DNA from 2 places in the Listeria marthii genome. Region 2 is predicted to be linked to the other one. Evidence: a T-box and tRNA genes for the amino acid it is inferred to sense, from the RefSeq annotation. Region 2 holds a T-box; the other holds one or more tRNA genes.
What was found. The T-box of region 2 lies ahead of serS (serine--tRNA ligase). A T-box ahead of a tRNA ligase gene usually reads a tRNA of that ligase, here a tRNA-Ser.
Positions count from the first base shown of each region.

Region 1: it encodes a tRNA-Ser, which carries the amino acid that the T-box ahead of serS (serine--tRNA ligase) is inferred to sense. The anticodon was not compared.

Region 1 is NZ_JAASWB010000002.1:306,317-313,914, reverse strand. It holds gene rsbW (anti-sigma B factor RsbW) at 1-210, shown strand, start outside; gene sigB (RNA polymerase sigma factor SigB) at 188-967, shown strand; gene HCJ55_RS04355 (PP2C family serine/threonine-protein phosphatase) at 968-1,567, shown strand; gene HCJ55_RS04350 (SulP family inorganic anion transporter) at 1,773-3,398, shown strand; gene HCJ55_RS04345 (Tex family protein) at 3,475-5,652, shown strand; gene HCJ55_RS04340 (SprT family protein) at 5,652-6,119, shown strand; tRNA gene HCJ55_RS04335 (tRNA-Asn) at 6,172-6,244, shown strand; tRNA gene HCJ55_RS04330 (tRNA-Ser) at 6,248-6,335, shown strand; gene HCJ55_RS04325 (iron chaperone) at 6,446-6,838, shown strand; gene celB (PTS cellobiose transporter subunit IIC) at 6,980-7,598, shown strand, end outside.
Region 2 is NZ_JAASWB010000004.1:327,544-335,141, forward strand. It holds gene pabB (aminodeoxychorismate synthase component I) at 1-1,196, opposite strand, end outside; gene HCJ55_RS09270 (anthranilate synthase component II) at 1,193-1,765, opposite strand; gene HCJ55_RS09275 (pyridoxamine 5'-phosphate oxidase family protein) at 1,895-2,314, shown strand; T-box leader at 2,367-2,589, shown strand; gene serS (serine--tRNA ligase) at 2,648-3,931, shown strand; gene HCJ55_RS09285 (TfoX/Sxy family protein) at 3,951-4,202, shown strand; gene HCJ55_RS09290 (ABC transporter ATP-binding protein) at 4,255-5,982, opposite strand; gene HCJ55_RS09295 (Crp/Fnr family transcriptional regulator) at 6,312-7,001, shown strand; gene fsa (fructose-6-phosphate aldolase) at 7,145-7,598, shown strand, end outside.

The DNA.
Region 1 (7,598 bases), on a different contig from region 2:
TTCGACCTAGAAACCCGTAAACAAGAAATTGGCCCATATGATGTGGGTGAAGATGCGGAGATGATGCGTATCGGTGGGCTAGGTTTATTTTTAATTGAAACATTAATGGATGACGTGAAACTTTATTACGATGAAGGGGTTTCTGTCGTAATGACCAAATATATTAATGAAAAGCAGGTGGAGGAGAATGCCAAAAGTATCTCAACCTGATAAAGAAGCCAAAGAAAAAGTCTATATTTGGATTGCCGCTTATCAAGAAAATGGCGACCAAGATGCCCAGTATAATTTAGTTGTTCATTATAAAAATTTAGTAGAATCCATTGCGCGCAAATATTCCCAAGGTAAATCTTTTCATGAAGATTTAGTTCAAGTTGGGAATATTGGTTTACTTGGAGCTATTAGAAGATATGATGCAACGTTTGGAAAAAGCTTTGAAGCATTTGCTGTGCCAACAATTGTTGGGGAAATTAAACGATTTTTACGTGATAAAACGTGGAGTGTTCATGTACCACGCCGAATCAAAGAATTGGGTCCGAAAATCAAAAATGCTGTAGAAGAGCTGACGAGAGAACTACAAAGCTCACCTCAAATTAGCGATATTGCTGATTTCATCGGAGTCACGGAAGAAGAAGTTTTAGAAGCAATGGAAATGGGAAAAAGCTACCAAGCACTTTCTGTGGATCATTCGATTGAAGCTGATTCGGATGGAAGTACCATTACGTTACTTGATGTTGTTGGTGGTACTGATGATGGATTTGAACGTGTAAATCAACGCATGCTTTTAGAGAAAGTTCTCCCTGTTTTAGATGAGCGAGAACAGAAAATTTTGCAATATACATTCATTGAAAATCGCAGTCAAAAAGAAACAGGTGAACTACTCGATATATCACAAATGCATGTGTCTAGAATCCAACGTCAAGCTATTAAAAAACTTCGAGAGGCGTTGCAGAATGAGGAAGTGGAGTAAATGAACAAGGCGGTTGAATCAAATAATTTATTTGTATTTCAACGTTCTAAAGCATTACAACAATACTGCGGGGATGTTTATTATACCCATGAGGACGAGAGCGGTTTTCTGTATGTTCTTTCGGATGGGCTTGGAAGTGGTCTTGAAGCCAATAGAGCGGCCAAAGCGACCGTTGACGCCATCAAAGAAGATATCCATGCAGACATTACAGAAATGCTTGAAAAAGCGAACCAGGCTGTCTCTGGCTTGCGTGGGGCTGCAATTGCCATTATCAAAGGTGATTACTTAACAAAAACACTTCATTATACCGGCATGGGCAATATTCGTTTTTATATGATTGGTATAGAAGACAAACTTATTTTTCCACTTTCTGGCTCTGGTTTTTTATCAGGTAGAAAACAGAAGTATCGGTTGCAATCGTTTAAATATAAACCGGGCAGTAAGTTTTTGATGCATTCAGATGGTCTTGTTTTATCTCGCGTTCGAAAAAGTCTAGAATCGCCACTTTGTGTAGTGAAAATTGGGCATTTAATCGAGCGTAATATATTAGATATTCCAACAGATGATGTAACATTCATGGTTGGAAAATTTCCAGAATAACCATAACACCTTTTAAACTAGCGATGGTTTGAAAGGTGTTTTTTTCAGATTGGGTGTGAGAACAGGGGCTATTTATGGTATATTAGAATAGAGCGCTAGTTTTTTATACTTAATCATGTGATAAATGTCACTTAGTAAGCGTGAAGCCAAATTGCTTTGCGTTTTTTCGCGCGGATTAAAATACAAATAAGAGAGAAGGAGCAAATTGAAGAAAGTTTTATTGAATAGTGTAAAAGGTTATACGTGGGCGAGATTTAGGAAAGACTTGCTTGCGGGTATTATCGTGGGCATTATTGCCTTGCCACTGGCGATGTCGTTTGCGATTGCATCGGGGGTAAGTCCGGAATATGGGATTTATTCTAGTTTTGTAGCGGGGATTATTGTTTCTATTTTTGGCGGATCGAAATTCCAAATCGCCGGACCAACTGGCGCATTTATTCCGGTACTACTTGGAATCGTATTAACATATGGTTATCAAGATTTACTTGTAGCAGGGATGATGGCAGGGGTTTTACTATGCTTAATGGGTATTTTCAAAATTGGAACGCTGATTAAATTTATTCCGCGACCAGTGACGATTGGTTTTACAGCAGGGATTGCTGTTACGATTTTCATGGGGCAAGTGGGGAATTTCCTAGGATTAACAGGGATGGAGAAACATGAATCATTTGTGGCGAACATGAAAGAAATCTGGCTGCACCTGGATTCATGGAATTTCTATAGTGTGTTAATTTCATGTATTTGTATGCTCGTATTATTTGTTTTTCCGAAAATTTTACCGAGAATTCCGGCGCCGCTTATTGGACTTGTGATTACGACGGCAATTGCGATGTTCTTTTTTCCTGATGCGCTTCCAACGATTGGTTCGGCGTATGGGGATATTCCGAACACTTTTCCACCGTTTGAATTTCCTGATATGACGTTTGCGAATATGAGTAAACTGGTCGGGCCAGCGTTTGTTATCGCAATGCTCGGTGGGATTGAGTCGCTTCTATCAGCTGTTGTAGCAGATGGAATGACGAATACAAAACATAATAGTAACCGTGAGTTGATCGGGCAAGGTATTGCCAATATTGTCACGCCAATGTTCGGTGGGATTCCGGCGACTGGCGCAATTGCAAGAACCGCGACCAATATTAATAATGGCGCGACTAGCCGTGTTTCGGGCGTTATTCATGGGATTTTTGTATTACTGACTTTACTCGTGCTTGCTCCGGTAGCTGTTAATATTCCGATTGCAGCAATGGCGCCGATTTTAATGTTAGTAGCTTGGAATATGAGCGAGCGAAAAACCTTCCAGCACATTATCAAACTAAAATCAGGCGATACGCTAGTGCTTGTAATTACCTTTTTACTAACGGTTTTCGCAAGTTTAACTGTGGCAGTCGAAGTTGGCTTGCTGCTGGCGGTTGTTCTTTTCGCGAAACAAATGGGCAGTTCGATGCAAATCGAAGAAATCGAACCAGAAGGCGCCGAAATTGCTCCTCATTTACACGAGAAAATTAGTATTTTTACAATTCGTGGTCCGCTTTTCTTTGGAGCAGCGCAGATTTTTCAACAAAATATTATTAAAGCAATTCATGTAAAACCGAAATTTCTGATTTTGCGGATGGGGAAAGTACCGATTATCGATGCGACCGCAGAAGGCTATTTTCACCAAATTGAAAAAGAATTTTCGAAGCAAGGCGGTCAAATTTTAATTACCGGGCTAACGGATAAAGCGAAAGAAAGTCTGAAAGGTAGCGGACTTTACGACCGGATAGGTGAAGAGCACTTCTTTTCCCATACCGAAGATGCGATTCATTATGCGGAAAATGCTTTAAATAAGTAAGGCGGGTAGCTTTTGTCAGTTGAAACGTAATTATGTTACACTTAGTAGATAATGAAATAAATGGAGGCTATCAAGTATGGAACAAATGCAAGAAAAAATAATGAAATTAGTCCAAAAATCGCTAACGTATAAACCAGCGCAAATTAATGCCGTTATCAAATTGATGGAAGAAGGCAACACGGTCCCATTTATCGCACGTTACCGTAAAGAAATGACTGGTAGCCTAGATGAAGTTGAAATTCGCGATATTGAAGAAACATTTGAATATGTAACGAAATTAGAAAATCGTAAAGAAGAAATCATTCGCCTAATAGATGAACAAGGAAAATTAACAGACGAACTGAGAGCCGCAATCGTCAAAGCTGAAAAACACCAAGCGCTTGAAGACTTATATCGTCCTTATAAACAAAAGAAACGCACGAAAGCAACAATCGCCAAAGAAAAAGGCTTAGAACCACTGGCTGAATGGCTTATGAGCTTTCCAAGCAACGTCGATCCACTGACAGAAGCTGCAAACTACATTTCAGAAGAAAAAGAAGTGGAATCAGCAGAAGCTGCATTACTAGGCGCGCATGAAATTATTGCCGAACAAATCAGTGATGAGCCTAGTTTCCGTGAATGGATTCGTAACTTTACGCGCAAATTCGGGATGATTGAATCCAGAGCGAAAAACGCCGAAGCAGACGAAAAAGGCGTGTACGAAATGTATTATGAATTTAACGAAATGATTGGCAAAGTAGCTAGTCACCGTATTCTTGCCTTTAACCGCGGCGAAAAAGAAGACATTTTACGCGTCCAAGTCCAAGTGGATACAACAAAAATCTTCCAATACTTATTTGAAAAAGTTATCCAAAATCGCAATTCTGCAACTCGTCCTTATGTAGAAGAAGCTATTTTAGATGCCTATAAACGCTTTATTGGTCCAGCAATTGAACGTGAAATTCGCGGTGAACTAACAGACAAAGGTGAAGAACAAGCAATCCACATTTTCTCCGAGAACTTGCGCAAATTGCTATTACAACCACCTTTAAAAGGGAAAATCATCCTTGGGGTCGATCCGGCTTTTAGAACAGGTTGTAAATTCTCTGTGTTAGATCAAACGGGGAAAGTGCTAGAAATCGGTGTTGTTTATCCACATACAGCTAAAGCACGTCGCCCAGAAGCGAAACAAAAAATTGCAGAAATTTTATCAACATATCAAGTAGAAGTTATCGCGATTGGTAACGGAACGGCATCGCGTGAAACGGAGCAATTTATCGTGGAAGTTATTCGTGAATCGAAATCTAATGCTTATTATTGTATAGTCAATGAAGCTGGTGCGAGTGTGTATTCCGCGAGTGAAACAGCTCGCGAGGAGTTCCCGGATTATCAAGTAGAAGAACGTAGCGCCGTTTCGATTGGACGCCGTTTGCAAGATCCACTGGCGGAACTTGTGAAAATTGATCCAAAATCTGTAGGCGTAGGGCAATACCAACATGACGTCGCGCAAAAACGACTAAATGAAACGCTAACTTTTGTCGTTGAAACAGCCGTTAACCAAGTCGGTGTCAACGTTAATACAGCATCCGCTTCACTTTTACAATATGTTGCTGGTTTGAATAAAACAGTTGCAAATAATATTCGTAAATATCGTGAGGAAAATGGCTCGTTTGCTTCTCGTAAAGAGTTGAAAAAAGTTCCTCGTTTAGGCGCGAAATCCTATGAACAAAGTATCGGTTTCTTACGTATTTTAGAAGGCGAAAACCCGCTTGATAAAACAGCGATTCACCCTGAAAGTTATAAGGCGGCTGAGCAAATTGTAAAAGCAGCTGGTTTTGGCTTAAAAGATATCGGCAGCGAAGATTTAAAAGCGGCATTACAAGCGCTTAGTATCCCAGAAGAAGCAGAGAAATTAAGTATTGGTAAAGAAACAATGCGCGATATCATTGATAACTTAATTGCTCCTGGTCGTGATCTTCGTGACGAACTTCCAGCACCACTTTTAAAACAAGATGTTATTTCGATGGAAGATTTGAAACAAGGCATGGAACTTCAAGGAACGGTTCGTAACGTGGTTGACTTTGGTGCCTTTGTTGATATTGGCGTGAAACAAGACGGTCTTGTGCATATTTCGAAACTAAGTAATTCTTTTGTTAAAAACCCGATGGATGTCGTTTCAGTAGGAGACGTTGTGACCGTTTGGGTGGATGAAGTAGATACGAAGAAAAATCGTATTGCGTTAACGATGCTTAATCCAAATGGAAGTGTTAAATAATGAATCAAGCAGAATTGCAGCGACACATGGAAGAAGTGTCGCTGCAATTTTTCCAAAAAGAATTTCGCCATCAAGCTGTTTTTAACGCGCGTTTACGGACGACTGGCGGGCGTTATTTACTCAGAAGTCACGATATCGAAATGAACCCTAAGTATTTGGAAAACTTTGGCTTAGACTACTTTATTGGCATTATGAAGCACGAACTTTGCCATTATCATCTACATTTAGAGAAAAAGGGTTACCAACATCGCGATAAAGATTTCCGTGACTTATTAAAAAAAGTGAATGCACCACGATTTTGTGCAGCGATTCCGCGTGAAATTACGATGCATGAATATACATGCAAAAGCTGCGGGAAGTCATTTTTAAGGCAGCGTAGATTTAATGTGAACCGTTATCGCTGTGGTAGTTGCGGCGGAAAACTAAAGCAAACAGACTCCAAGAAAATTTATACAGAAAACCCATGAAAAGTCTTGCATTTTCACCGGATTCTGCGTATACTAGTGGAAGTCAGATAATTCCACAGTAGCTCAGTTGGTAGAGCAATCGGCTGTTAACCGATCGGTCGCAGGTTCGAGTCCTGCCTGTGGAGTTTGGGGAAGTACTCAAGTGGCTGAAGAGGTGCCCCTGCTAAGGGTATAGGTCGCTCGCGCGGCGCGAGGGTTCAAATCCCTCCTTCTCCGTAAAAACAAGGTTACCTTAAATTTTTAAGGTAACTTTTTTTATACTCTAAAATAGTTTTTTTATAAGAGAATTGCTATAATAAGAAAAACGTTTCAGAAAGGAAAGGACTATGGATAATAAACTAGAATTTACAACGATTGATGAATATATTACCCAAGCGCCACCAGAAACAAAAGAAGTGTTGCAAAAAATAAGAGAGACTATCCAAGCAGCTGCGCCGGAAGCGACGGAGAAGATCAGCTATCAAATGCCGACTTTTTATTTTGAAGGGAATTTAGTTCACTTTGCTGTTGCGAAAAATCATTACGGTTTTTACCCAGCTTCAAGCGGTATTGCGGCGTTCGAATCCAAGCTCGGGAATTACAAACACTCAAAAGGCGCTGTACAATTTCCAATCAAAGAAGAAGTTCCTTACGATTTAATTAAAGAAATGACGATTTTTCGACTGGCTGAAAATAAACAAAAAGCAGCAGACAAGCTAGCGAAGAAAAAGAAAAAATAAGTGAGAGGCTTTCATCATAATGATGGGAGCTTTTTTGTTTGGTCATTTATTTTAAAAAGACTAGACATTTAAAATTAAATGAGTATAATAATAAATAGAAAACGTTTTCTTTTAGGAAAAAATACGTTTGGGGGAAGAACAGTGAATAAATTTATGGAGTTGCTGGGGGATAAATTAATGCCTCTTGCTGCAAAGTTAGGAGAGAATCGCTATTTAACGACTTTACGAGATGCTTTTATGTTAGCGTTTCCACTGACGATGTTTGGTTCGATTGCCGTTGTTTTGATGAACTTGCCATTTTGGAGTGACGAAACGAAAGCCGTTTTACAGTTGTATTTAGGTAATGCCCAAAATGCGACGATGAGTATTATGACGGTTTTTGTTGTTTTTGGGATTGGTTATTCGTTATCGAAGTATTATAAAGTAGAAGCGATTTACGGGGGTGCAGTGGCGCTCGCTAGTTTCTTGATTTTAACGCCATTTTTCTTTAATAGTGCCAATGGGGAACTAGTAACTGGGGCGCTTTCGCTTGATCGCCTTGGTGCAAAAGGTATGTTTATTGGGATGATTACTGGTTTTATTGCAGGAGAATTATATCGTTTCTTCGTACAACGTGATTGGACGATTAAAATGCCTGATGGGGTTCCGCCAGCTGTTGCCAAATCGTTTGCGGCTTTAATACCAGCTGTTTTGACTTTAAGCATCTTTTTAGTGATTAACATTGTTGTTCAATTCTTCTTCAATACTAACTTACATGATG
Region 2 (7,598 bases):
AAAAACGCAGCGCTCGTTTGAAGTCGTTTTAAATGAAAATCGGTTCGGGCGAGTTCGCCGTTCTCCAAGCGCAAACATTCAATCAAAGAAAACTTGGTCGCCTTTTCCAAAATGGCTGATTTTGCGTGAATTTCGGAAAATTCGCTTTCGGCATCGGAATCCCAGACGATGCCGCCACCAACGCCGTAAGTTGCTTTGTTATCCGTAATAGCAATAGTACGAATTGGCACGCTGAAAATCGCATTTCCGTTCGGTTCCAGAAATCCAATCGCACCGCAGTACACATCGCGCGGGGAATCTTCTAGCTCTGAAATAATCTCCATCGTCCGTGCTTTTGGTGCGCCGGTTATCGAGCCGCATGGGAAGAGTGCTTTGAAAACAGAAGTTAAATCCGTCTCGGGAACGGTTTCTGCTGTGACAGTAGAAGTCATTTGCCAAACAGTTGGATAAGGCTCTAAAGTCATCAAATTAGGAACCTTCACACTCCCAGGTACCGCAATCATCCCAAGGTCATTTCGAAGCAAATCAACAATCATCACATTTTCTGCACGATTTTTCGGATCGTTTTTTAACCAATCATGGGCCGCTAAGTCTGCTTGCTCCGTATTTCCACGGCGAACAGTACCTTTCATCGGACGCGTCGTCAAAACGTTTTCCTTCCATTTAAAAAAGAGTTCGGGTGAGGCGGAAATTATTTGGAATTCGTCATTCGAAAGTAGCGCTGTATAATTGGCTTTTCCGACTTGCTGCAAAGTTTCGTACGTTGCTTGGGCGGAGAAGTCGCTTGGTACATCACTTTGAAGTCGCACGGTGTAGTTGATTTGGTAGGTGTTTCCGGCAGCAATTTCAGTTTTGATTTGCGCGATTTTTGCCGCGTAATCCGGGTAAGTTGTGTCCATTTTAAAAGAAAGTGGTGCGGAATTTGGGGTTTTCGCACTCGTATCGGTGAAATTATCGTATACGCCAAACCAGACGAGTGGCGTATTTTCAGTAGAGGTTTTCGTTTTTAAATTGCTTCGAAAAGCAGGAGCGGCTTCATAACTTACAAAACCAGCAACATATTTGCCGGATCGTTGGGCTTCTTCGGCAGCTTTCATGACAGGGAGTACTTCCGATAAATCGCGCGCCACAAGTTCACGCAGCGGCTTTTCAAATATCTTTGTTTCACCTTCAAAATCAAATCGTAATAAGCTCATTTGGCATGCCTCCCTTGTCGTATAAAGTTTTCTAGTATCGCGTGGCCGTTTTCGGAAAGGATTGCTTCTGGGTGGAATTGGACGCTGTGAATGGGCTTGGTTACGTGAGCAAACGCCATCAACACGCCATCTTCCGTCATGGCGGTTACTTGTAAATCAGTTGGGACAGAGTCGGGTTCGATAACTAAGGAATGATAGCGAGCGACTTGGAATTTAGGTGCAAGCCCAGCGAACAAACCCTCACCGTTATGCGAAATGATGCTGGTTTTTCCGTGAACGGGAACGTCGGCGCGCACCACTTTTGCTCCAAAAAAATGGCCAATCATTTGATGGCCAAGGCAAATCCCGAGAATGGGGACGTGAATTTCATCGAGTAGCGCTAAACTTACTGGGAAATCTTCCGGCGAACCAGGTCCGGGCGAAAGGACAACCATTTCTGGAGCGAGCTGTTGAAAAGTTTCCAGTGTGAAATCAGTAGCCGAAACAACCCGCACATCTTCCTGCAGTTCTAAAAAATATTGATATAAATTATATGTAAATGAATCATTATGGTCGATTAATAAAATCACTTTAAATCCCCCTAGTTAAAACGGTTATACTCTTTTATAGCAAATAGCTACGGAGATAACAAGTCCGAATGTTTGAAGCAAGAAGCCAAGTGGAAAGGTACACTAAATGACCAAAGGAAGGTGTTTGAGATGAAAAATGAACTAGAAGATAAAATTCTTGCCATTTTGGACCAGCATCAAGTGGGTGTTTTGACATCTGTTCAAGAGGATTTTCCGCATGCTCGTTACATGACATTTCTTCATGATGGATTGACACTTTATACGCCGTCTGGAAAAGAACTACCGAAAACTGAAGAAGTCCGTCGAAATCCGCGCGTTTGCGTTTTAATTGGCTACGATGGCCCGGGTTCCGCGTTTTTAGAAATTAATGGTTTGGCTTCGCTTGAAGAAGATGAATCGGTTAAAGAACGTGTCTGGGAAAATATCTCGAAAGAATGGTTCCAAGGCGAAGGTTCACCGTCCTTTGTCGTTATAAAAATTGTTCCGGAGCAAATCAGAATACTCAATTCAGAAGATGACGGGCCGGACACGCTCGATTTAATTGGTTAAAGATTTGCTTGTAATTTAAGCGGATATGCGATAGAATAACTTTAAATTAATACGAAAAGCAATGACAAGAAGTAGTAATGAGGTAGAGTTTCTAAAGAGAGCCAGTGGTTGGTGTGAACTGGTGAAGTTTCCTTATGAATCCATCTTGGAGCGAGTGGTGGAAAGTGGATTTTTGCGAGTAAATCATTCCGGAATGGTCCGTTAAACCTAAATGAAGCTGGGGATTTTTTTGAGTCCCAATAAGGGTGGCAACGCGGTTAACTCTCGTCCCTTTCCTGTTAAGTCGGGAAAGTACGGGAGTTTTTATATGGAAAAAAATAAGGAGGAGTTAGCATGTTAGATGTTAAATTGTTACGTAATAATTTTGATGAAGTAAAGCAGAAATTACAAAATCGTGGGGAAGATTTGGGTGAATTCGAGAAATTTGGCGAGTTAGATAAACGCCGTCGTACACTGATTGTCGAAACAGAAGCGCTGAAAAGTCAGCGTAATGAAGTGTCCCAAGAAATCGCTAAATTAAAACGCGAAAAACAAGACGCGGACGCTAAAATTGAGGAAATGCGTGTCGTTGGAGATCGTATCAAAACATTAGATATCGAACTACGCGAAATTGATGAAAAATTAGATATGATTTTAATGTCGATTCCAAACATTCCGCACGAATCTACTCCGGTTGGCGAATCGGAAGACGATAACGTGGAAATCCGCAAATGGGGCGAAGTTCGCGAATTTGATTTTGAACCAAAAGCGCATTGGGATTTAGGAACAGATTTAGATATCCTTGATTTCGAAAATGCTGCGAAAGTAACAGGTAGCCGTTTTGTCTTTTATAAAAAATTAGGTGCAAGACTAGAACGTGCGCTTATTAACTTTATGATGGACTTGCATTCGAACGAACATGGCTATGAAGAAATGTTACCGCCATACATGGTAAACCGTGCGAGCATGACAGGAACTGGTCAATTGCCAAAATTTGAAGAGGATGCCTTCTTAATCGAAGCAGAAGATTATTTCCTTATTCCAACAGCGGAAGTGCCAGTAACCAACTATCACCGCGAAGACATTTTAAAAGCAGAAGATTTACCAAGAAAATATACAGCATTTAGCGCATGTTTCCGTTCTGAAGCGGGATCTGCTGGTCGTGATACGCGTGGCTTAATCCGCCAACATCAATTTAACAAAGTGGAATTAGTTCAATTTGTGAAACCGGAAGATTCTTATGAGGCGCTTGAAAAACTAACTGGTAATGCAGAAGAAGTATTGCGTCGTCTAGAATTACCATACCGCGTACTAAGCATGTGTACGGCTGATTTAGGCTTCACTGCTGCTAAAAAATATGATTTAGAAGTATGGATTCCGAGCTACAATTCTTACCGTGAGATTTCTTCTTGCAGTAATTTTGAAAGTTTCCAAGCAAGACGCGCTAACATCCGTTTCCGTCGTGAACCAGGAAGCAAACCAGAATACGTGCACACATTAAATGGATCTGGCTTAGCTTTAGGTCGTACAGTTGCTGCCATTTTAGAAAACTACCAAGATGCAGATGGTTCTGTACGCATTCCGAAAGTGTTGCAAGGTTATATGGGCGGCGTTGAGAAAATAGAATTACCAAAATAATACGGAAGAAGGAACTGTAATGGCGAACCTTAGCGAATTACCAAACATTGGCAAAGTACTGGAGCAGGACTTAATCAAAGCGGGCATAAACACCCCCGACGAGCTAAAAGATGTTGGAAGCAAAGAAGCCTTTTTACGCATTTGGGAAAATGATTCAAGCGTTTGTCTAAGTGAATTATGTGCACTTGAAGGAGCCGTACAAGGTGTTAGGTGGCATGATTTAGACGAAACAAAGAAAGCAGAACTCAAAAAGTTTCATCAATCCTTATAAAAAAACCGACGATGCATTTGCGCATCGTCGGTTTTTATTTCCCGGGAAATGTTTATTTTAATTGTTGTTCTGCAAAAGAAGCGTAAAGTGGATGAGAAGCGACTAATTCGCTATGTGTACCACGTCCAGTTATTTCGCCATGTTCGATAAAGAGGATTTGGTCGGCGTTAACGATAGTGGATAGACGGTGTGCGATAACAAAAGTAGTTCGGCCTTCCATCAAGTTTGCTAGCGCTTGTTGAACGATTTGTTCGGATTGGCTATCTAAACTAGCTGTCGCCTCGTCTAGCATGAGAATATTTGGATTACGTAAAAATGCTCGAGCAATCGCAATTCGCTGTCTTTGGCCACCTGAGAGCTTCACGCCACGTTCGCCGACTTCGGTTGCCATTTTGTCGGGAAGCTCGGAAATAAAACCGTCAGCATAAGCTAGTTTTGCAACATTCCATAGCTCATCTTCGCTAATTTCTCGATCTAGTCCGTAACAGAGGTTGTCGCGAATTGTTCCAGACAGCATCGCGCTTTCCTGCGAAACATAGCCGATTTGCGTGCGCCATGAGTTAATCGAAATCTCGGAAAGTGGAATATCACCAACTAAAATTTCGCCAGTTTTTGGTTGATAGAAACGTTCTAGAATCGCGAACAAGGTTGATTTACCTCCGCCACTAGGGCCAGCGAATGCGATAACTTCGCCTGGTTTCGTATCAAAAGAAACATTTTTTAGAATCGGTTCGCCTTCATTATAAGAGAAGGAAATATCCGTTGCGCGAATCGTTTTTCCGCTGACATCGACTTTTTTTCCAGCGTTGAAATCTTCTTCGGATTCATTCAAAATATCCGCAATTCGTTCTGTCGCGCCTTTTGCTTTTTGAAGTTGTGCGAAGAAGGTGGCAAAAGAAGTCACAGGAACGATAATTTGGAATAGATAGAGCAGGAATGCGATTAACGTACCAGTAGTCATTGTGCCAGCTGAAACACGAATTCCGCCGTAGCCGATGATACCAACGATGACGCCCATGACAACGAAGAAAATTAGCGGTCCAAGCACAGCGACAACTTTCGCTTCACGGATACCAAAACCGAATAAACGATTGATACCTTGATGACCAGCTTCTGTTTCTAGTGTTTCTGCATTCGAAGCCTTCACGAGTCTAGCTTCTGAAAGGGTTTGACTAATTGAACCAGTAAAGTCAGCTGTTTCGTTTTGAAGTCCTTTAGAGATTTTAAACATTTTTTGACCAAGTGGTGCAACGACTAGCGCGGTAATTGGAACGGCTATTAAGATAATAAGCGTCATTTTCCAGTCCATGAAGAACAAGATAATAATCGCACCAATTACGGAAATGATTCCAGTGACAAATTGTGGGAGGTGATCAGCAATCAGCTCTTTAACGACCACGGTATCATTCACCATGCGGCTAACCATTTCCCCCGTTTTCGTATTATCAAAGTAAGAAACAGGCAAGTGCACAATTTTTCTCCATAAACGTTCGCGAATTGTCGCAACGACTTTTTGCCCCATGTAATTAAGCAAGAAAATCGAGAAACCATTCGTTATTGCCTGCAACACAAACGCGAGGACAATTAAAGCAATCATTTTTCCATCTAGTGAAGCTATTGAAAAGCCGTCAATTAAGTTTTTTGTAAAAAGCGGGACAACGAGACCGGCAACTGTAGTTATCACACTAGCGAATAAAGCGCAGAAAATAATCCAATTCGCAGGTTTGGCGCTAATAAGTAACTGGGAAAATTTTCGCCAGCTATATTTTTTCTGTTCCATTCATTTCACCCTTTCTAAGTAGACCGTCGATAAATTACTTACTTTCTAAGTATAATCAATTTACCGAAAAATAAACCAGTCTAAAGTGGTAATTATTGGATTAATGTCTTGATTTGAATATTTATCAAAAGTAACAAAAAGTTCGAATTTATGTCAAAATAGCGATTTGAAAAGAGATAAAAATTAAGTATTAGGTTCATAGTTGTAAAATAGTTATCTTTAATTAGCTTTTTGGCTTTTTATGTAGGGTTACGAGCGGGATTTCGGATGAAGTCTATATGATATAATGACGATGAGTTTTTTCAATATAATATAGCAAAGGAGAGAATATGCTATTCTTAAAAGAGCTTGAATCCAATCTAACGGTTAGCAAATTAATGGAGTTGTGCTTTGAACATCCAAATTACAAAGACTACTGCTCGGTTATCAGCACCAAGAAGGGTGAGGTTCTAGAAAGTTTAAGTCCAGCTGGGACAAAAGTTTATTTTGTTCTAAGTGGCATATACGGGATGATTGTAGAGAAAGATGCAGAAATTGAAGAAGAAAGCTGTAAAGAATGCATTGTTCGTTTCTTACAAAAAGGAGATAGTTTTGGACTGTATCATCTGTTTTATGATGAGTGGAGCCCACACGTTTCGATGCAAAGCTTAGGTCACGGAGAAGTTATGGAAGTAGATAGCAATTTCTTGTTTTCTGTTTTCGACAAAGTGGATGAGAATAACTTTTTTATGATTAAAGTGATGGCAGAAGAATTACGGGAAGCCCACGCATTTGCAAAACTTAGCTTCTTAAAGAAAGAAGAACGAATCCGCAAAGCCATTCTCAAATGCGCTCAAACTTTAGGGACGTTTTCTGATAACGGGATATTGCTACCAAGAGAAATTACGCAAGAAGTGCTTGCAAGATACACCAACACATCACGCGAATACGTGGCTCATACAGTCATGCGTTTAATTAAAGAGGATATAATTAGAAATAGACCAAAACCTCTACTAGTGATGGACAAAACTCGTTTATAAATTTGTTTCACGTGAAACTTTTTGGAATGCTAAGTGGCATTCTTTTTTTTATGTGTAAAAAGCACATCAAAAGCATTATTTAAACTTTTGCGTTATAATGGCTCTGTAATTGAAAGCGCTTGATAGAAAAGGAGGATGTTTTAATGAGATTTTTTATCGATACAGCGAACGTAGAAGAGATTAAAAAGGCTAACAGAATGGGGTTCATTGCCGGTGTAACGACAAACCCGTCGCTTGTTGCCAAAGAAGGTCGCGATTTTAATGAGGTCATTCAAGAAATTACATCCATTGTTGATGGACCAATTAGCGGCGAAGTAGTTAGTTTAGAAGCAGATGAAATGATTGCAGAAGGTCGGGTTATTGCGAAAATCCATCCGAATATGGTTGTGAAAATACCGATGACTGGTGAAGGTTTGGCGGCTGTGAAAGTATTGACGGAAGAAGGAATAAAAACCAATGTGACGCTTGTTTTTTCTGCCACACAAGCATTACTTGCCGCGCGAGCAGGAGCGACATATGTATCACCATTTTTAGGGCGATTAGATGATATTGGCGATGATGGTTTGGTACTTATTCGCGATATCTCGGAAATTTTCG